One region of the Mesorhizobium sp. P2_E9 genome, then DNA from elsewhere that is predicted to be linked to it. Evidence: predicted binding sites of a transcription regulator. Region 1 holds the regulator's gene; each other region holds the start of a gene.
What was found. Region 1 encodes PhoB, which activates phosphate uptake and scavenging genes when phosphate is short. Its sites were predicted from a motif close to TGTCATNNANCTGTCAT; they were not measured.
Positions count from the first base shown of each region.

Region 1 (5,272 bases):
TCATCACCTCGATCACCAAGGACGTCTTCGACACGGTGCCTCCGGTGCTTAAGGAATCGGCCTACGGCATTGGCTGCACCACATGGGAAGTGACCCGCCGCGTCGTCATACCCTACACCCGCATCGGTATCATGGGCGGCGTCATGCTCGGCCTCGGCCGCGCGCTCGGCGAAACCATGGCGGTGACCTTCGTCATCGGCAACGCGCACCGCATCTCGACCTCGCTGTTCGCGCCGGCAACGACGATTTCGGCGACCATCGCCAACGAATTCACCGAAGCGGTCGGCGATCTCTACACCTCTTCGCTGGTGGCGCTCGGCCTGATCCTGTTCGTCATCACTTTCCTGATCCTTGCCATCGCACGCTACATGCTGATGCGCATCGACGCCCGCACGGGAGCCTGACCGATGTCGACAGCCACGTCGCTTCACCAGAGCCGCAAGCGCAAGAATGGCGTGATGATGACGCTGTGCGTCGCCGCCGCCGGCATCGGCCTTGCCTGGCTGGCGCTGATCCTCGGCGCACTGCTCTACAAGGGCCTTTCCGGTGTCAATCTTGCGGTCTTCACGGAAATGACGCCGCCGCCCGGCGATGCCGGCGGTCTGCTCAACGCCATCTATGGCAGCATCGTGATGACCATCATCGGCATCATCGTCGGCACGCCGATCGGTGTGCTGGCCGGCACCTACATGGCTGAATACGGCCGCTTCTCGAAGCTCACCACCGTGGTGCGCTTCATCAACGACATCCTTCTGTCGGCGCCGTCGATCATCATCGGCCTGTTCGTCTATGAGCTGATGGTGCGGCCGATGGGGCATTTCTCGGCGATCGCCGGCGCCGTCGCGCTTGCCATCCTGGTCATCCCGGTCGTCGTGCGCACCACCGAAGACATGCTGAACCTGGTGCCCAACGCGTTGCGCGAAGCCGGCACCGCGATCGGTGCGCCGCGCTGGGTGGTCATCAAGTCGGTTGCCTACCGCGCCGCGATGTCCGGCATTGTCACCGGCATATTGCTGGCCATCGCCCGCATCTCCGGCGAGACGGCACCGCTTCTTTTCACGGCGCTGAACAACCAGTTCTGGTCGAGCAATCTCAACGCGCCGATGGCCAGCCTGCCTGTGACCATCTTCCAGTTCGCTCTCAGCCCTTACGAGGAATGGCAGCAGCTGGCCTGGACTGGCGCACTCATCATCACATTGACGGTTCTCGCTCTAAGCATCGTTGCGCGCAGCCTGACCGGACGCAGAGAGGACAAATGAGCCAGATGTTGTCTCCAGACATGACGATCGCCGCCGAGGCGGCCGCCAAGGTAAAGATCGAGGTCAAGAACCTCAACTTCTACTACGGCCAGTCGAAGGCGCTGAAGGATATCACGCTGTCGCTGCCCGAGCGCAGCGTCACCGCCTTCATCGGGCCGTCGGGCTGCGGAAAGTCGACGCTGCTGCGCGTCTTCAACCGCATCTACGAGCTCTATCCCAAGCAGACCGCCGAGGGCCAGGTGCTGCTCGACGGTCAGAACGTTCTCGACCGTTCGCAGGATCTCAACCTGCTGCGCACCAAGATCGGCATGGTGTTCCAGAAGCCGACGCCGTTCCCGATGTCGATCTATGAGAACATCGCCTTCGGCGTCAGGCTCTATGAGAAGATCAGCAGGGCCGAGATGGACGGCCGCGTCGAGCAGGCGCTGAAGCGCGCAGCCCTGTGGAACGAGGTCAAGGACAAGCTCAATGCCAGCGGCCTCAGCCTGTCAGGCGGCCAGCAGCAGCGGCTGTGCATCGCCCGCACGGTGGCGGTGAAGCCGGAAGTCATCCTGCTCGACGAGCCGGCCTCGGCGCTTGACCCGCTGTCGACCGCCAAGATCGAGGAACTGATCGACGAGTTGCAGGCCGACTACACGATCGTCATCGTCACCCACAACATGCAGCAGGCGGCGCGCGTCTCGAAGCAGACCGCCTTCATGTATCTGGGCGAACTGGTCGAGTTCGACAAAACCGAGAAGATCTTTACGTCGCCTCGCGAGAAGCGCACGCAAGACTACATCACCGGCCGCTTCGGCTGATCGCACGCATACGAGGACCAGGATCATGGCCGAACACACAGTCGCAGCCTTCGACGAGGATCTCGGACAGATCAGCAGGCTGATCAGCGATATGGGCGACCTCGCCGGCTCGATGGTCGGCGGCGCCACCAAGGCGCTGCTGAATTCCGACAACGCGCTGGCACAGCGTGTGGTCTCCGACGATGCCATCATGGATGCGCGCCAGCGCGAACTCGACGACCGCGCCATCACGCTGATCGCCAAGCGCCAGCCGATGGCCGACGATCTGCGCCATGTCGTCGGCTCGATCCGCATGGCCGGCGACCTCGAGCGCATTGGCGACCTTGCCAAGAACATAGCCAAGCGTGTCGGCACCGTCGGTCTCAGCGCCACGCCGCGCGACCTGTCGCATTCCATCGACGCCATGGCACAGCTGGTGCTGATCCAGGTGCAGGGCGTGATCGAGGAGTATGCGGCGCGCGATGCCGCTGCCCTGGCGAAGCTGCGCGCCGACGACGAACGCATCGACGTCAAATACACCTCCGTCTTTCGCGAACTGCTGACCTACATGATGGAGGATCCGCGCAACATCACGGCGTGCACGCATCTGTTGTTCTGCGCCAAGAATCTCGAACGCATCGGCGACCACGTGACCAACATCGCCGAAAACGCCTACTATGTCCTGACCGGCACGCAGTTGCCCGCCAATCGTCCCAAGCAGGATGAAACGGCGATGTCGGCGCCAGCGGCCTGACGCAAGAGGTGACCAATCGATGATCGCGCCACGCATTATGGTGGTGGAGGATGAGGAGCCGCTGGGGGTGCTGCTCCGTTACAATCTTGAATCCGAAGGCTACCAGGTGGAGGTGGTGCCGCGCGGCGACGAGGCTGAGATCCGCCTGCAGGAGAACGTGCCCGACCTTCTGGTGCTCGACTGGATGGTGCCGGCGGTGTCCGGCATCGAACTCTGTCGCCGCCTGCGGATGCGGCCCGAGACCGAGCGGCTGCCGATCATCATGCTGACCGCGCGGGGCGAAGAAAGCGACCGCGTACGTGGGCTCTCGACCGGTGCCGACGACTATCTGGTCAAGCCGTTCTCGACGCCGGAATTCATGGCTCGCGTCAAGGCGCTGCTGCGCCGCGCCAAGCCGGAAGTTCTGTCCAGTGTGCTCAAGGTCGGCGACATCGTGCTCGACCGTGAATCGCACCGGGTCTATCGCAAGAAGAGCGAGATCCGGCTCGGGCCGACCGAGTTCCGCCTGCTCGAATTCATGATGCGTCATCCCGGCCGCGTGTTCTCGCGCAGCCAGTTGCTCGACAATGTCTGGGGCGAGACGATCTACATCGACGAGCGCACGGTGGACGTGCACGTCGGCCGGTTGCGGAAGGCGGTCAACAATGGCCGTATGCCGGACGTCATCCGCACCATTCGCGGGGCGGGCTACGCGATCAGGGAAGATTGAGCGGGACCTGATTCAGGCAACGTTCTTTCCGGTGCCAGCTCTCGCCTGCACGCCCGGTGCGAAAATCTCCTGGTCGACGAAGGTCAGCGCGCGCATGGCGCAGCCTTCGCGGATCAGAGGCAGTTCGTTCGGCTCGGTGTCGAAGGAAATCGATTTCGAGTGCTGACCGCCGGCGGTCTGCGCGATCGCTTCGCGCAGTGCCGGCTCGATCAGGTCGAAGGCGGCGGCACTGACGCCGACCATGGCGACGGGCGCGGGATCGATCAGCGCGAACAGGCTGCCGAGCCCATAACCCAGTGCCTCGCCGGCCTTGCGGTAGGCTTCGCGCTCAGGCCCGTCGCGTTCGCGTGCCGTCGCGGCCAGCGCCCGCATCTGCGCGTCGCTGACATCGGCCACTGGCTCGGTGTCCTCACTGAGCTGCCTGGCGTTGCGCCAGATGGCATAGTTGCCGGCATAGGCCTCGACGCAGCCGCGGCGTCCGCAACGGCAAAGCGCGCCGCCGGGCCGATGGATCATGTGACCGAACTCGCCGCCCGAGGAATGGGTGCCCGTGAACAGCTCGCCCTTCAGCACCAGGCCCATGCCGATGCCGTGCGACAGAAGGATGGCGATGAAGTCGTCGCGGTAGCGCTCGGGATCGCGCCAGCGCAGCGCCACCGCCATCATGTTGCAGTCGTTTTCCATGGTGGCGGGGATACCGAACTCGGCCTCGAGTATGTCGGCGAAGGCGATGTTGGTCTGCGGCGTGATCGGAGACCAGAGCATCGCCCGGGCCTCGGTGTCGGTGATGCCCTGGATCGCCAGCGCGATGCGGGCGACGCTGCGCACGTCGATATCGGGATCATCGAGGCGCCGCCGCACGATGGCGACGCATTCGCCGATCAGCGCCTCGCGCGACATGGTCAGCGTGTCCAGCCGGCGCTGTTCCTCCGATACGACCTGGCCGGCATAGTCGATGACGGCGACGGAGAGGAAATTCAGCGACAGCACCACGGTCATGACAGCCGCGGCCTCCGGATTGAGGCCGAGGCCGACCTGCGGCCGGCCGCGCTTGAGCGCGCCGGCCTCGCTCGGCTTGCCTTCGGCCAGGATGCCTTCGCCGATCAGGTCGGAAGAGATCGCCGATATGGTCGAGTGGCTGAGGCCGGTGGTCGCGGCAATCTCGGTGCGCGAGGGCCGACCGGCCCGGCGCACGGCCGCAATCACCATGGCGCGGTTGCGCCGGCGCAGATCGTCGTGGCGGATTCCGACCGACATGTTTTCCCACATCCTCCCGGTCGCCGCGGTTCCTCCGGCCCCTCGAACGCTGCCGACGACACGGTCAAATACTGGCAGAAGCGGCCCGTCCTGTCATTTATTTATTCCGAGGCTCGAAAAAAATTCACAAGGACATCAAAATCCATCAGAATCGTTGTTGACAGCGTTCCGGTGTTCGATCAGTGTTTTTTCGAGGCTCGAAAAAATAGAGCCTTTGTGCCGGCCTTAGGGCCAGTTTGGTCGCGCCATACGCGGCGCAGGGAGGAATATCATGAAGAGATTCACAGCCGCCATCCTGGCGGGTGTCGCCATGTCGCTGACGCTTGTGTCGGTCGCGCAGGCGAAGGACAAGGTCATCGGCGTTTCTTGGTCCAACTTCCAGGAAGAGCGCTGGAAGACCGACGAAGCCGCCATGAAGAAGGCGATCGAGGCCGCCGGCGACAAGTACATCTCCGCCGATGCGCAGTCCAATCCCGGCAAGCAGCTTACCGATGTCGAGAGCCTGATCTCGCAG
Region 1 is NZ_JBFUET010000005.1:299,530-304,801, reverse strand. Features, by position in the region: gene pstC (phosphate ABC transporter permease subunit PstC) at 1-404, shown strand, start outside; gene pstA (phosphate ABC transporter permease PstA) at 408-1,259, shown strand; gene pstB (phosphate ABC transporter ATP-binding protein PstB) at 1,256-2,059, shown strand; gene phoU (phosphate signaling complex protein PhoU) at 2,085-2,792, shown strand; gene phoB (phosphate regulon transcriptional regulator PhoB) at 2,812-3,501, shown strand; gene AC1D05_RS11705 (ROK family protein) at 3,514-4,758, opposite strand; gene xylF (D-xylose ABC transporter substrate-binding protein) at 5,030-5,272, shown strand, end outside.

Region 2 (5,272 bases), on a different contig from region 1:
CACTGACGAAGACTTCGCCGTGACCCGAGGAAACGGACATGCTTGCCTATCGTGATGCCAAGACCATGGCGAAAGCCATGCGGGAGGCGCTTGCCGCCCGCGACCTGACGATCAGCCACAGCGAGGCTCTGGAGATCGTCGCGCGCCAGTTCGGACTGGCGACCTGGAACATCCTGTCGGCGAAAATCGATGCGCCGGCGGCCCGGCAGGAACCGATCATCTTCGAACGGACGGCGCCGATCGTGCGCATCTTCGACGTCGCCAAGGCGCACGAATTCTACCTCGGCTACCTTGGCTTCGCCGTGGACTGGGAGCACCGCTACGGCGACAACTTCCCGCTTTATACGTAGGTCTCACGCGGCAACCTTGTCCTGCATTTGTCCGAACATGCCGGCGACGCGACGCCGGGCGGCAACATGGTTGTGTACATGAAAGGCATCCGCGACTTTCACAAAGAGCTTGTGGCCAAGGACTACCGCTACATGAAGCCTGGTTTGGAACAGGAGGATGGACGGCTGACGGTCCAGGTCATCGACCCGTTCAGCAACCACATCCGCTTCATGGAACTCACCGAATAGCCTGATATTGCGTCTGCTTCGGCGGCCACCAGTGGCTACCCCAGCGCGTCGCTACGCAACATTCCGGACGTCACTTGGCGACGTTGTCAGGACGTGTCTGCATCGTGAGGAATACCGCTTGCGGATTGCAATCGGTTTGCTACAAGAAAACCGATTGCAGACATAATTGGTTAGGAGGCCTTCCATGTCCAAACTTCGCGTCAACGCATTCACCTTGTCGCTCGACGGCTATGGCGCTGGTCCAGATCAGGATCTGCAAAATCCGCTCGGCGTCGGCGGCCAATCCTTGCACAAGTGGTTTGTCGACACCCGCACCTTCCGCAAGATGGTGCTCGGACAAGACGGCGGCACCACCGACACCAACGAAGCGTTCGCGGCGCGCAGCTTCGAGAATGTCGGCGCCTGGATCCTTGGCCGCAACATGTTCGGGCCGATCCGCGGCGAATGGCCTGACGACAGCTGGAAAGGCTGGTGGGGCGACAACCCGCCCTACCATGTGCCGGTTTTCGTGCTGACGCACCACGAGCGGGCGCCGATCACGATGGAAGGTGGCACGACCTTTTATTTCGTGACCGACGGCATCCATTCGGCGCTCGAGCAGGCGAAGGCGGCGGCCGGCGACAAGGATGTGCGGGTCGGCGGCGGCGTCGCCACGATCCGCCAGTATTTGCAGGAAAAGCTGATGGACGAGATGCATCTGGCAATCTCGCCGGTGTTGCTTGGCAAGGGTGAGAACCTTTTTGCCGGCCTGGATATGTTGAAGCTTGGCTATCAATGCACCGAGCAGGTGGCGACGGCGCTCGCCACGCATGTGGTGATCAAGCGGGGTTAGCCACTTTCTCCCCGTTCTACGGGGAGTTGAGGAGCGATCCGCGAAGCGGACGAAAAGCCAATCGCTTGGCTTTTCGAGTGACGAACGCCCGGCAGGGCAATGAGGGGCGGCGCTGAGGTTTGGAAGATTTGCGCTGCCGACGGCACCGCCAATAGCAAATGGCAACACCCGCGCATCGGTTCGACCGCGTTCAATTGTCAAGGTCGGCGCTACCCCTCATCCGCCCGTCGGGCACCTTCCCCCGTAAACGGGGAGAAGGGAGCTAACTTCAATACTTTTCCGGCACGTAAAGCTCGCGCGGCAGCGTCTGGCGTTCGTATTCGGGGTTGAAGACACGCTCCGGCAAGGTGATCTCCTCGTGCGGCACCTCTTCATACGGCATCTGCTTGAGCAGATGATCGATGCAGTTCAGCCGCGCACGCTTCTTGTCGTTGCCCTCGACGATGAACCAGGGCGCTTCGGGAATGTTGGTACGGGCGAAGGTCTCTTCCTTGGCCTTGGTGTACTGCTCCCAGCGAACGCGCGACTGCAAATCCATGGGCGACAGCTTCCACTGCTTCATCGGGTCGTGGATGCGCATCAGGAAGCGCATCTGCTGTTCCTCATCGGTGATCGAGAACCAGTATTTCACCACGGTGATGCCCGAGCGCACCAGCATGCGCTCGAACTCCGGCACGTCGCGGAAAAATTCCTCGACCTGACCGCCATCGGCAAATCCCATCACCCGTTCGACGCCGGAGCGGTTGTACCAGGAGCGGTCGAACAGCACGATCTCGCCACCCGCCGGCAGATGCGGCACATAGCGCTGGAAATACCATTGCGACTTCTCGCGTTCGGTCGGCGCCGGAAGTGCCACGACGCGAGCGATGCGCGGGTTAAGGCGCTGGGTGATGCGCTTGATGACGCCACCCTTGCCGGCGGAGTCGCGGCCCTCGAAAATCACCACCAGCTTCTTCTTGTGATAGGCGACCCAGGACTGCAGCTTGATCAATTCGGACTGCAGGCTGATCAGGTCGCGAAAATACTGCATGCGGTCGATCGAAGGCGGATGCGCGTTCTTGTAGATCTTGGCGATCTCCATCGACAGCGCCGGCTCCGACATTTCGAGCTCATAATCTTCGTCGAGCGTGTCGGCGAGTTCGGCTTCGAGCCAGTCCTTGGCGGGAGAATTCTGTCTCAGCTCGGTCATATCGGTCGCTCCGCGTGCAAGCCTGTCGGTTCATGTCCGGCACCCCAAACTGCTGGCCCGAGGCCTGGAATGGAAACACCTTAGCCGAATTCAATATAGGCCGGCAGTGACGGTTTTATTGCAGCCTGAGCGCGATTGCCGTCACCGCCAATCCCGCGAGGTACGATCGATCCGTCGTCCTGGCATGGCGACAAGGCGACCAAATTGTCCTACAAATGCCTGGTCGCATTCCGGGCTGCCCTTTGGCGGCGCCCCAATTCAACACAATCGCGAGGACTGACATGGAATACCGTACGCTCGGCCGTTCCGGCCTGAAGGTTTCGACACTGACCCTGGGCACCATGACCTTCGGTGGCACCGGGCCCTTCGCCGCGGTCGGCAACAGCGATCTTACCGAAGCCAAGCGGATGATCGACATGTGTATCGACGCCGGCATCAATCTCATCGACACCGCCAATGTCTATTCGAACGGCCTGTCGGAGGAGATCATCGGCGAGGCGCTTGGCGGCAAGCGCAAGAACGACGTGCTGATCGCCTCCAAGGCGCGCATGCGGATCGGCAGCGGGCCTAACGACGAAGGCCTGTCGCGCCACCATCTGATCCGCGAATGCGAAAAGAGCCTGAAGCGACTGAAGACCGACGTCATCGACATCTATTTCGTCCACCAATGGGACGGCCTTACCCCGGTCGAGGAAACGGTCGCCGCGCTCGACACTTTGGTCAGCCAGGGCAAGGTGCGCTATATCGGCTGCTCCAACTGGTCCGGCTGGCAAGTGATGAAGGCGCTCGCGATCAGCGACAGCCGCCACCAGCAGCGCTTCGTCACCCAGCAGATCCACTACACGTTGGAGGCCCGCGAGGCCGAGTATGAGCTGCTGCCGATCTCGGTCGACCAGGGACTGGGCGTGCTGGTCTGGAGCCCGCTCGCCGGCGGCTTGCTGTCGGGCAAATACCACCGCGACAGCCCGACCGCACGGCAGCTCGCCGGCTGGTCCGAGCCGCCGATCCGCGACGAGGACCGGCTCTGGCAGATCGTCGATGTGCTGGTCGAGATCGGTAAGGCCCGGGGCGTGTCGGCGGCGCAGGTGGCGCTTGCCTGGCTGCTTGGCCGCCCCGCCGTCTCCTCGCTGGTGATCGGCGCCCGCAACGATGTCCAGCTCAAGGACAATCTCGCGGCGGCAAGCCTGGAGCTCAGCCATGAGGAACGCCAGCGCCTCGACGCGGTCAGCCGGCCGCCTTTGCTCTACCCCTATTGGCACCAACAATTGACGGCGAAGGCTCGCTTTGGTGCTGCCGATCTCGTGATTGACCGAAGCGGCGTATAGGTTTGACGAGAGGCCGGCGGGTCCAAGCTCGCCGGTCTCCACCTTTTGACGCCGGAATTGCTCATCCCATGATATAGCGCCAGACTTCGGCATCCGGCTTGATCTGGCCGCTCAGCACGAAATATTTGTAGAGCACCAGAAGCGAGATCGCCTGTTCGGCCTGTTCGTCGCCGAACATCCGGCAATAGCCATTCGCGGCCGCGATGATGCGCTCTGCCTTCGCCGGGTGCCGTTCGAAATAGGCCACATGTTCGGCGAGGTCGGAGAAATCGGCTTCGAGCGGCACATAGTGCACATTGGCTTCGAGTTGCCGCTCCGCGAACCAAGTCTCATATGTCGGCGGCGGCATCAGGCAGAGCGACTTCGAATTCAAGATCCATTTCAGGTTGGTCGCCACATCATTGCCCTCGAGCGAGACGATATAGCGATAGCGCTGGTGCTGGCTGATGCTGAGAAAGGGCTTGGCGTATTCGGCCGGCGCGTTCGGCTTGTGCGAACCGGCATCGCAGAACGGCAGGTCGCGCGCCGCTTGCAGAAACCGTGTCCTGATCGGATTGTTGAGGTCGCCGCGCCAGACCACAACCGGCAGCTTGTCCGCGAACGAGAGGGCGTCAGCCGGCATCTGGAAGTGACGGAACTTGTCGAGCTTCATGATGACGGCGTTCTCGTCGTCATCACGGATCGGCCGATCCTTGACGATCGTCGGCACCTTCGGCACATTCTTGACGTCGCCGAATTCGATGTCGATGAGCAATCCGGGATCGAAGTAGCGGGCGAATTCCTTCAGGTCGTAATAGTACATGGTCGGCGTGAAGGGCAGCTTGCTGATGCGAATGGCATTGGCGCTTGGCGCGAAACCATCCTGCAGCTTGTTGTAGTAATTCAATCGTCGGCGCGCCGCCTCATCGCAAAGCCTGGCCTTTTCGAGGCGAACGGCCAGTCTGCGGCGAAACAGCGCTTGTGGAATGACATCGCGCGCTGCGTTTCGCGCATAGTAGAAAACCTTTGCCGACGTCCGCGCAATTGTGGCCATAGTTCACTTGATCAAAACAAACGAGCAGCTCTCAACACGCTGGTGCCCCGCGTTTCCTACATCATTATGGCGCCGATCTGGCAAGCCCCCCCGCGGATCTCCAACGTTGCGCCCGCGCACTGTCGCTTCAGCTGTTGTGTTTGACGGCTAATGCTCCTAGGCAGGGTCAGAGCCGCAAGGCAGTACAAAAGGAGCCGATATGGCGCGAGCACCGAACTACGATCAGGAACGCAAGGAACGCGACCGCCAGAAGGCGGCCAAGAAGGCCGAGAAGCTGGCGGCCAAGGTTGCCGCACGGGAGCGTTCGCAGCCCGA
Region 2 is NZ_JBFUET010000001.1:299,544-304,815, reverse strand. Features, by position in the region: partial or broken gene AC1D05_RS01540 (glyoxalase superfamily protein) at 39-578, shown strand; gene AC1D05_RS01535 (dihydrofolate reductase family protein) at 763-1,410, shown strand; gene ppk2 (polyphosphate kinase 2) at 1,679-2,599, opposite strand; gene AC1D05_RS01525 (aldo/keto reductase) at 2,881-3,924, shown strand; gene AC1D05_RS01520 (glycosyl transferase family 90) at 3,986-4,957, opposite strand; gene AC1D05_RS01515 (hypothetical protein) at 5,157-5,272, shown strand, end outside.
Region 2: the regulator PhoB is predicted to act here: its motif matches at 2,706-2,722, upstream of ppk2 (polyphosphate kinase 2).

Region 3 (5,272 bases), on a different contig from region 1:
CGCCAAGCTTCGCTTCGGGCAACAACATCGCCAATCTTCTGCGCCAGGGCTCGATGATCGCCATCATGGCGGTCGGCCAGACCTTCGTCATCATCACCGGCGGCATCGATCTGTCGGTCGGCGCGGTGGTCGGCTTCGCCACCGTCGTCGTCGCGATGATGATCAATGCCGGCTTCCCGATCTGGCTCGCCATTCTGGTGACATTGCTGGTCGGTGTCTCCATCGGCATGTTTCACGGCTTCGGCATCGTCAAGATGGGCCTGCCGCCCTTCATCATCACGCTGGCGACGCTGACCTCGCTGCGCGGCATCGGCCTTCTGATGACCAACGGCAATTCGATCAACATCAACAGCGACACCTTCACCGCCTTCTCGCGCAATTCCTTCGTCGGCATTCCCAATCTGTTCTGGATGGTCATCCTGGTCGGCATCCCGGCCTATATCTTCCTGCATCACAGCCGCTGGGGCCGGTATCTGTTCTCGGTCGGCTCCAACGCCGAGGCCTCGCGCCTGTCCGGCGTCAACGTCCAGCGCACCATCTACATGGCCTATACGCTGTCCGGTCTGTGTGCGGCCTTCGTCGGCGTGCTGCTTGCCGCCCGCATCGGCATCGGCAACCCGACCCAGGCAGAGGGCTGGGAGTTGCAAGCGATCGCCTCGTCGGTCATCGGCGGCACCTCATTGTTCGGCGCCGTCGGCTCAGTGCACGGCCCGCTGCTCGGCGCCTTCATTCTGGCCACCATCAACAACGGCGCCAACCTGCTCAACGTCAACTCGTTCTGGCAGCGCATCATCACCGGCGCGCTGATTATCATCATCGTCTACTTCGACGGGCTGCGCCGCCGCGGCAAGTAGCCCACCTCAATCGATCGCCGGTCCGCCAGAAGTGACGGGCCGGCGATTTCATTAGAGACTGGATTGAAGCATGAAAGCCGTCGTCTGCCGCTCGCCCGGCGAGCTTGTCCTGGAAGACCGCCCGGCGCCTGGCGCCCCGCCCGCCGGCTGGGCGCTGGTCGCGGTCAGCCATGTCGGCATCTGTGGCACCGACTACCACATCTTCGAGGGCAAGCACCCGTTCCTGGCCTATCCCCGCATCATGGGCCATGAAGTGTCGGGGACGATCGTCGAGACCGGTGAAGGTGTCGACCTTGCCGTTGGCGAGCCGGTCGTCATCAACCCCTATCTCTCCTGCGGTAAGTGCATCGCTTGCCGGCACGGCAAGCCGAATTGCTGCGTCAGGATCGAGGTGCTCGGCGTCCACCGTGACGGCGCCATGTGCGAACGCATCCTGGTGCCTGCGCAAAATCTCTATCCGGCAAACGGCCTGTCGTTGGCCGACGCCGCCGCCGTCGAATTCCTCGCCATCGGCGCGCATGCCGTGCGGCGCGCGCGGGGTGAGCCCGGTGCCCGCACGCTGGTCATCGGCGCCGGCCCGATCGGCCTCGGCACCGCCATCTTCGCCCGCATAGCCGGGCTCGACGTGACGCTGCTCGACATGAGCAGTGAAAGGCTGGCCTTCGCCGAAAACGAACTTGGCTTCCGGACCCTTGACGGATCACGCGGCGCGGTACCCGATCTGGTCAGGGAGGCGACATCAGGCGAAGGCTTCGACGTAGTGTTCGATGCCACCGGCAACACCCAATCGGTGCAGTCGGCCTTCGCTCATGTCGCGCATGGCGGGACACTGGTGCTGGTCAGCGTCGTCAAGGACGACATCGTCTTTTCCGACCCCGAATTCCACAAACGCGAAATGACACTGATCGGCAGCCGCAATGCGCTGCATGCCGACTTCGACCATGTCGCCGCCTCGATCCGCAATGGCGCCGTGCCTTTGGCCAAGCTCGTCACCCACCGCACATCGCTTGCCGATACGCCGCGCGATCTCGCCCGCTGGGCGCATGAGAAATCCGGCCTGATCAAGGCCGTGATCGAGGTGGGGTAGCCGGCCGCCGCCGACTCACAGCGCCGACAATTTGAGCTCCACCCGTTCCGCCGGGAAGCGCGATTCCGAAAACTGGATCGGCTGGCCATCCGGCGTCACGTTGACGGCGACCGTGACCAGCACGATGGCGCCAGGCTGCAGATCGAGTGCGGCAAGGTCAGCCGCATCGGCGTGGCGCGCCGACAGCACGGTCGATTGCCGGAGATAATCGTCTATGCCGAAGCGGGCCAGCGACGCGGTGATCGAGCCGGTGTCAGCCATCGCCTTGTCGATGCCGGTAAAGCGCCTGGCATCGAACCATCCGGCAGCGCGCGACACCGGCCGTCCATCGGCTTCGCCGCGTGTCTCCAACCTGATAACCTCGGCTCCTCTGGCCAGGCCAAGCCCCTCGGCAACACGCTGGCTGGCCGGCTCGACGGACGAGGAGAGCAGCACGATATGCCGTTCCGACGTTTGCCCTTGCAGACCGGTCGAGAACCGTGTGCGTGCGCCGATCGGATAGGACAGCCGCTTGCGTGACAGCACGAAGGTGCCGCGTCCCTGCTCGGCCCGCAGCACCCCTTCCTGCACAAGCGCCGATATGGCGCTGCGCACCGTGTGACGGTTGACGCCATAGCGCTCGGCCAGCGCCACCTCAGGCGGCAGTGCGGCATTCTCGGCGAAATCGCCGGTGGCGATCGCCTGCAGAATACTGTCTGCGATCTGCCGCCACAGCGAAACGCCGCTGCACCGCTCGATGCTGTCGGCCGCCATCTGCCCAATCATAACTTCCCCCCGCCTTCTATCGCTTGTCATCCACCCGTCATGGACTCGCGTTAGGTAATATGTATAATTTGTATAGTTGTCTATATCAATAGACAAATTCAGCAAAGAGGAATGCTGCCGATGCGAGGACAGGAAGCCCGCGACCAAGCCGAACGCAAGGCCGCCATGGCGACGCTGGCGCAATCGAGCGGCGACGACGTCGTCCGGCTCTGGAACGAGGCCGGCCTGCCTTCGCAAGCCGAACTGCTGCGCGGCCCCGAGACTGGCCTGGTGACGCTGCGCGGCCGCATCGGCGGCGGCGGCGCGCCCTTCAATGTCGGCGAGGCGACCGTCACCCGCGCCACCGTCCGTCTGCCGTCCGGACAGGTCGGCCATTGCTACGCGCTCGGCCGCGACAAGCAGAAGGCGAAGCTGGCGGCGATAGCCGACGCGCTCTGGCAGGACCCTGCCCGCCGCGCCGAGGTCGAGACCAGGCTGATCGCGCCTTTGAGGTTGGCCTTGACGACCGCCCAGGAAAAACGCCGCGCCGAGACGGCGGCAACGAAGGTGGATTTCTTCACCATGGTTCGCGGAGAAGACTGATGGATATTGCTGCGCAATCGATCGAGGGCGGCTTCGCCGATCCGGTGTTCAACGCCCAGACCGTTTTCCGCGCCGTCATGGACGCGATGGCGCGGCCGGGCAGCGTACAGCCCTTGCCGACCTTGGCCCGCCCGCCGGCGCCGTTCTCGGCAACCGCCGGCGCCGTGGCGCTGGCGCTGTGCGACAACGACACGCCGCTCTGGCTCGACCCGGCCCTGCACACCTCCGCCGCGATCGGCTCCTGGCTTGGTTTCCACACCGGCGCGCCGCTGGCCAACACGCCTGCCGACGCGCATTTCGCCTTCGTCGCCACGCCGGCCGAGATGATGTCGCTCGACGGCTTTTCGCAGGGAACGCAGGATTACCCCGACCGCTCGACCACGCTGATCCTGCAGGTCAGCGACCTCACCTCAGGCGCTCCACTGCTGCTCGAAGGTCCCGGTATCGAAACCAGCGCCACGATCGCGCCCGCGCAGATGCCGCGCCATTTCATCGAGCAGTGGAAGCAGAATACCAAGCGCTTTCCGCGCGGCGTCGACATCATCCTCGTCACCGCTGAAGGCATAGCCTGCCTGCCGCGCACGTCGCGCATCAAGACGATGGAGGCTTGAAGATGTATGTCGCGGTAAAAGGCGGCGAGGCCGCAATCGCCAACGCCCACAGCCTGCTCGCCGACCGTCGGCGCGGCGACCGTTCAGTACCGGCGCTGCGCCTCGACCAGATCGTCGAGCAGCTGGCGCTCGGCGTCGACCGGGTGATGAGCGAAGGCTCGCTCTATGACCGGGAACTCGCAGCATTGGCAATCGTCCAGGCGCGCGGTGACATGATCGAGGCGATCTTCCTGGTGCGCGCCTACCGCACCACGCTGCCGCGCTTCGGCTACAGCAAGGCCATCGACACCAGCACGATGCGGGTCGAGCGGCGTGTCTCGGCAACCTACAAGGATCTGCCCGGTGGTCAGTTGCTTGGTCCGACCTTCGACTACACCCACCGGCTGCTCGATCCCGAACTTGCCGCCGGCGCCGATGTCGCCGAACCCTTGCGGCGCGAGACGGAAGCGCAAGCCATGCCGCGCGTCTCGGCGATCCTTGCCCGCGAAGGCCTGATCGAACCCGATGGTGAGATGCCGCAGGACCATGTCCCCGGCGACATCACCCGCGAGCCGCTGGAATTCCCGATGGCGCGCGACATCCGACTGCAGGCGCTGTCGCGCGGCGATGAAGGTTTTCTCTTGGCGCTCGGCTATTCCACGCAGCGCGGCTATGCCCGCAACCATCCCTTCGTCGGCGAGATCCGCATCGGCGAGGTCGAGCTGGAATTGGACGTTCCCGAACTGCCCTTCGCGGCACCGCTCGGCACGGTCCGGGTCACCGAATGCCAGATGGTCAATCAGTTCAAGGGCTCGGCCAAGGCGCCGCCGCAGTTCACCCGCGGCTACGGCCTGGTCTTCGGCCAGAGCGAGCGCAAGGCGATGGCCATGGCGCTCTGCGACCGGGCGCTGCGTGCCTCCGAACTCGGCGAGGACATTGTCGCCGCGGCCCAGGACGAGGAGTTCGTCATCTCGCACTCCGACAACGTCCAGGCGACCGGCTTCGTCGAGCATTTGAAGCTGCCGCACTATGTTGACTTCCAGGCCGAACTCGACCTCGTGCGCCGTATGCGCGCCGAGTACGAAGCCCGCGAAAACCCGGCGAAGATCGAAGAGAAGCGGGAGGCCGCGGAATGATCGAAGGCCTGTCCCACATGACCTTCATCGTCCGCGATCTAGACCGGATGACCGAGATCCTGACCGGAGTTTTCGACGCGCGCGAAGTCTATGCCAGCGACGCCATGCAGTTCTCGCTGTCGCGCGAAAAATTCTTCCTGATCGGCGACATCTGGATCGCCATCATGCAAGGCGAGGCGCTGCCGGAGCGCAGCTACAACCACATCGCCTTCAAGATCGATGACGCCGATTTCGACCGCTACGCCGAGCGCGTCGGCA
Region 3 is NZ_JBFUET010000021.1:126,200-131,471, reverse strand. Features, by position in the region: gene AC1D05_RS30910 (ABC transporter permease) at 1-854, shown strand, start outside; gene AC1D05_RS30905 (zinc-binding alcohol dehydrogenase family protein) at 925-1,941, shown strand; gene phnF (phosphonate metabolism transcriptional regulator PhnF) at 1,957-2,706, opposite strand; gene phnG (phosphonate C-P lyase system protein PhnG) at 2,827-3,288, shown strand; gene phnH (phosphonate C-P lyase system protein PhnH) at 3,288-3,899, shown strand; gene AC1D05_RS30885 (carbon-phosphorus lyase complex subunit) at 3,902-5,014, shown strand; gene fosX (FosX/FosE/FosI family fosfomycin resistance hydrolase) at 5,011-5,272, shown strand, end outside.
Region 3: the regulator PhoB is predicted to act here: its motif matches at 2,731-2,747, upstream of phnF (phosphonate metabolism transcriptional regulator PhnF).

Region 4 (5,272 bases), on a different contig from region 1:
GCCGGCAAGTACGGTAAAATTTGAATTAAAATCGAAGGAGTGTCATTGGTCACCGTATCGGTCCTCCGAAGGTCCTCCCGGTGGCTTACCCCTTGATTTTTGGCCGCCAAACCTCGATATCGGGCACAAAATCCACACCATTCGAGATGACGGGAAACGGCGATGAGCGACCAGGCAAAAGACGAACGCGCCCCCAGTGAAGTCGAGGCGGCTGAGGCCAATGCCGAGCGCACGGAAGGCAGCATCGACGGCGACTATGAAGCGCTTGTGCGACTGCTGAAGGAAAATGAAGAGCTGAAGGACCGCGCGCTGCGCGTCGCGGCCGAGATGGAGAACCTGCGCCGCCGCACCGCGCGCGACGTCCACGACGCCCGCACCTATGCGGTTGCGAATTTCGCTCGCGACATGCTGTCGGTGTCGGACAATCTGCGCCGCGCGCTGGACGCTATACCCGCCGAGGCCAAGGCGTCGGGCGACGCCGGCTTCAAGGCGCTGATCGAAGGCGTCGACCTGACCGAGCGTGCCATGCTGTCGGCGCTGGAACGGCACGGGGTCAAGAAGCTTACTCCCGAAGGCGAGAAGTTCGACCCCAATTTCCACCAGGCGATGTTCGAAGTGCCCAATCCCGATGTCCCGGCCAACACGGTGGTTCAGGTCGTGCAGCCGGGCTATTCGATCGGCGAGCGGGTGCTTCGTCCGGCCATGGTCGGCGTCGCCAAGGGCGGCCCGAAGATTGCCGCCGAGGCGCCGGTCGAGCCGGGGCCTGTCAATGACGAGGCCGAGAAGGATGCGTAGCTAGGGATTAGGCAGTAGGGCAGTTGGGAGTAAGGCAGCCATATCAATCGCGCGGCTTCGTGCTATTCATATGCCCAACTCCTAATCCCTACTGCCTTATCCCCATGCACCCCATCGCCCTTCTCGACTATGCCGGCGTCGCCGTTTTTGCGGCGACCGGGGCGTTGGCTGCGTCGCGCAAGCAGCTCGACATTATCGGGTTCCTGTTCCTGGCCAGTGTCACCGGCATTGGCGGCGGCACATTTCGCGACCTCATCCTCAATGTGCCGGTCTTCTGGGTGGGAAACCGCGACTATGTGCTGATCTGCGCTGTTGTGGCGGTTCTGGTCTTCTTCACCGCGCACCGTGTCGAATCCCGCTATAAGCTGCTGCTGTGGCTCGACGCCATCGGGCTGGCCGCCTTTTCGGTGATGGGCGCGGCAAAGGGCCTGGCAATCACCGGTTCGCCGGTGGTTTCGATCATCACCGGCATGCTGACCGCGACTTTCGGCGGCATCTTGCGCGATCTGCTGGCCGGCGAGCCATCGGTGCTGCTGAGACCCGAGATCTACGTGACGGCGGCTCTGGCGGGCGCCGCCATCTTCACACTGGGCGACGTCGCCGGATTGCCGCAGATCATCTCGGGGTTGGCCGGCTTCGGCGTGGCACTCGCCGTGCGCGGCGGCGCGCTGCGTTTCGGCTGGACGTTTGCGTCCTACAAGAGCAGGCCGGGAAGGCGGCCGGAGGATATTCCGTAAGAGTGAGTAGGGAATAGTCAGTAGTCAGTAGTCAGTAGAGTGTCCGTGATGTCGCGGCATAGCACTCACTACTCACTACTCACTACTCACTACTCACGCCGCGAAACGCTGCGCTTCCCCGCCATAGTAGTTGACGTAGCGGGCACCGATCTCCTTGACCGGCATCACCACGAAGACGTCGACGGTCGAGAATTCGCGGTCGATGACGCAGCCGTCGCCGATGCGGGCGCCGACCCGCAGATAGCCCTTGACCAGAGGCGGCATCGCCGCGATCGCCGCCTTGGCATTGACCGCCTCGATCGGCATCAGATCCATGGAGCAGTACCGATCAGAAACCGCGCGCACGTCCCAGGCGGAGTTGGTACGGCAGTGATGGGCAAGATAGGTGAGCGCCTCCGCGTGAGCGGCCGGCACGGTGCCGTGAAAAGAGGCGCAGCCGGTCATCACGCCGATTTCGTAGTGGTTGATATAGGCCCAGATGCCTTGCCACAGCGCCTCGATGGTACGCTTCGAGCGGTATTGCGGCAAAACGCAGGAACGGCCGAGTTCGAGAAAACGCTGGCCGGGGTGACGGGCGATGAGCTTGGTCAGCTCGAACTCGCCTTCGGAATAGAAGCCGCCGGCGGTGGCCGCGATTTCTTGCCGCAGCAGGCGATAGGTACCGACGATACGGCGATGTTCGGGGCCTGAAAGCGTCGTATCCAGCACCAGAAGATGGTCGCAGAGCGGATCGAACCGATCGGCGTCGCGACGGTCCTGCGCCTGGAACAGGTCCTTCCTGGCACCAAGCTCGTCGTAAAATACGCGGTAGCGCACTTCCTGCGCGGCCGCGATCTCGGCCTCGTTGCGGGCGAGCCGCACTTCGAGATTGCCGATACGGCCGAGTGCTGCGCCTTTTATGACGGAATCGACGTTACGTCCGGCAAGCAAGGCGCTGCTGGCGTTTGGCCGAGTGTCACATTCCGGCATAACTGTATGCACGAGTGATTCTCCTTCGAGCCATCCCTCTTGGCACGGGGATACGGTGTAGGTGCAACAGGATTGTGACAGTACCGTGATACGGCGTCGCGGGCAATACTTCGTCGGCTGGCGAAAACGGTCAACCGGCTACGTTCGGTGAGGAAACATGAAGTGCGTCGCGTTTGCGCGAGCCCAGGCAACGCGCGTCAGGTCCTTGTTTTCATGCATGTCGTCGTCGCAAAAACGGAGTCACTTTTGCGCGAAATGCACTAGCCGCGCGCCGGAAAAAACCTGTTCAAGCGGCGACCTGGCCCTCGACGGCGCTGACAAGCGCATCGGGGTCGAGCGGCTTGGTGACGAAGCCGCTGGCGCCGTGGGCTAGCACCGTATGGCGGGTTTTTTCCTGGCTGTCGGCCGACAGCACCATGATCGGCACGGGCGCCGCCGATGTTTCCTCTTCATGGCGGCGGATCGCGGCAATGGCGTCCAACCCGTCCATGACCGGCATATGCAGGTCCATCAGCACCACGTCGAAGCGGTGCTTGTGTCCGGCGCTGGTGACGGCCTCGACGGCGGCCTTGCCATTGCCGACCACCTTGACGCGGTGCCCCGCCTTCAACAGCGTGGCGCGTGCCAGCATGGCATTGATGTCGTTGTCTTCGGCGATCAGCACGGACAGGCCCTGCTGGCGGTCGCTTGAGGCGCGAAGTGCCGGAGTGCGACGCTTTTCCGGCTGCGGCTGGGCAAGGGCCGGCGCATGGCTGGTTAAAAGGACACGCAAAAGTGTTCCCCCGCGCACCGGCCGGGCCAGGAAGGTCGCGTAGCCGCTGGCACGGAACTCGCCAAGCATGCCGCGGTCGGTCGGCGCGATCAGCGTGATGGCTTCGCAATCGGAAAAGCCGCTTTGGCGCAACCGCTTGAGCAGCCTGCCGTCACTCTCCTCCATGGCCGCGTCGACCAGAAGCGCGTCGCAGCCCTCGGCCAGGGGGGCGGCCTGCGCCACGGTGGTGGCGATACCGGCCGTGCCGCCATTGGCACGGATGGTGCGGGCGATGGCGTCGGCCTCGACGGCGTTCCTGGACAGGATCACCGCGCGCCTGCCGGCAAGCACGTTCTGCCGGCCCTGCGGCGCCTCGGTAGCTTCCGTAGCTGGGATTTCGAAGACGAATTCCGACCCCTGGCCAAGCCGACTGGAGACCGAAATCGTGCCGCCCATGGCAGCCACCAGGCGCCTGGAGATGGCAAGCCCCAGCCCCGCCCCGCCATGTGTGCGCGTCGAGGTGCCGTCGGCCTGCTCGAACTCTTCAAAGATGCGCTCCATGTCCTCGTCGCGCAGGCCGGGACCAGTGTCGGTGATGGTGAAGCAGATGCGGTCGGTGGTCTCGGTGCGGGCGCGCGCGATGCTGACCAGCACGCCGCCGCTGTCGGTGAACTTGATGGCGTTGCCGATGAGGTTGAGCAGCACCTGCCTGACCCGGCCTGGATCAGCGGTGATCAATTGCGGCACATCCGGTTCGACGTGGCAGCCGAGGCCAATATCCTTGGCGAAGGCGCGCGCGGCCAGCAATTCGATGATGTTGTCGGCGATCTCGCGCACCGACATCGGCTGCGGCTCCGGATCGAAGCGGCCGGCCTCGATCTTGGAATAGTCGAGCAGATCCTCGATCAAGGCGAGCAAGGCGCTGGCAGAGGTCGAGACGGCGCCAACATAGGTCTGCTGTTCCGGCGACAGGCTGGTGTCGGCCAATAGCCTGGCCATGCCCATGATGCCGTTCATCGGCGTGCGGATTTCATGGCTGACGGTGGCGAGGAAGCGCGACTTGGCCTGGCTTGCATATTCGGCCCGCTCGCGCGCGGTGATCAGCGAGGATTCAGCGCGCTTGCGGGCGGTGATGTCACGGGCGATGGCGCGATGCGAGGCCGCGCCGCTATCCTTGTCGCGCACCGACAGTTCGATCCAGGAGAACCAGCGCGAGCCGCTCGGCGTGCGGATGGCGACATCGGTGGAACTCAGGCACTCATGGTCGGAAAAGGCGGCGTCGGGCACGATGCCGACCTCGATGCCGAGTTCGGCAAGGGTCTTGCCGGCAAGGTCGCGCTGATCGGTTTCGACCAGATCGGCGAACACCTTGTTGGCATAGACGATGTAGCCGTCGCGGTCGCGATGGATGACGAGATCGCCAAGCGCGTCGATGAGACCGCGAAAGCGCTCCTCGCTTTCCTGCATTTCCCACATGCGGTCGGCGAGCGTCTCGATCTCGGCGCGGCTGCGGGCGGTGGTCTCGTCCAGAAGCACCACGGTGCGGTGGACGCTGCGTCTGGCATGCAGATGCATTCCAAGGCCGGCGAGGCCGGTTGCCAGCAATGCGAGGCTGATGAAGATCGGCGCCCCGGTCAGATGCGCGAGGCCGGCCAGTACGATGATGGCAGCGAAGGTCAGCAGCGGCAGGCTTTCCCGCCTGGCCACTTGCGGCTCGGGCACCAGCGGCGGCGCAGCGATGAACCGCCGTGCGGGTCCGGCAAACGCATCGACGTCGTCGCCCTTGTCCACCTGCTGGCTGTCGGATTCCGCGATCATGCGAAATCCTTGCCAGACAGAGATTATGGAAAATTGCGGCGGATCGTTCGAATTTTAGCGGATAGGGCGTTTTTGTCCCGGCAGCGGCGGATTCGCCACCGGATTTGGCAATTCAGTCCGCCGCCTGCGACCAGCTCGGCGGGTTTACATGTCGACGACGACGCGACCGCGGATCTTGCCGTCGACGATGTCGCGCGCGGCA
Region 4 is NZ_JBFUET010000021.1:193,860-199,131, forward strand. Features, by position in the region: gene grpE (nucleotide exchange factor GrpE) at 163-795, shown strand; gene AC1D05_RS31180 (trimeric intracellular cation channel family protein) at 900-1,532, shown strand; gene olsB (l-ornithine N(alpha)-acyltransferase) at 1,626-2,501, opposite strand; gene AC1D05_RS31190 (ATP-binding protein) at 2,788-5,070, opposite strand; gene acuI (acrylyl-CoA reductase (NADPH)) at 5,215-5,272, opposite strand, start outside.
Region 4: the regulator PhoB is predicted to act here: its motif matches at 2,565-2,581, upstream of olsB (l-ornithine N(alpha)-acyltransferase).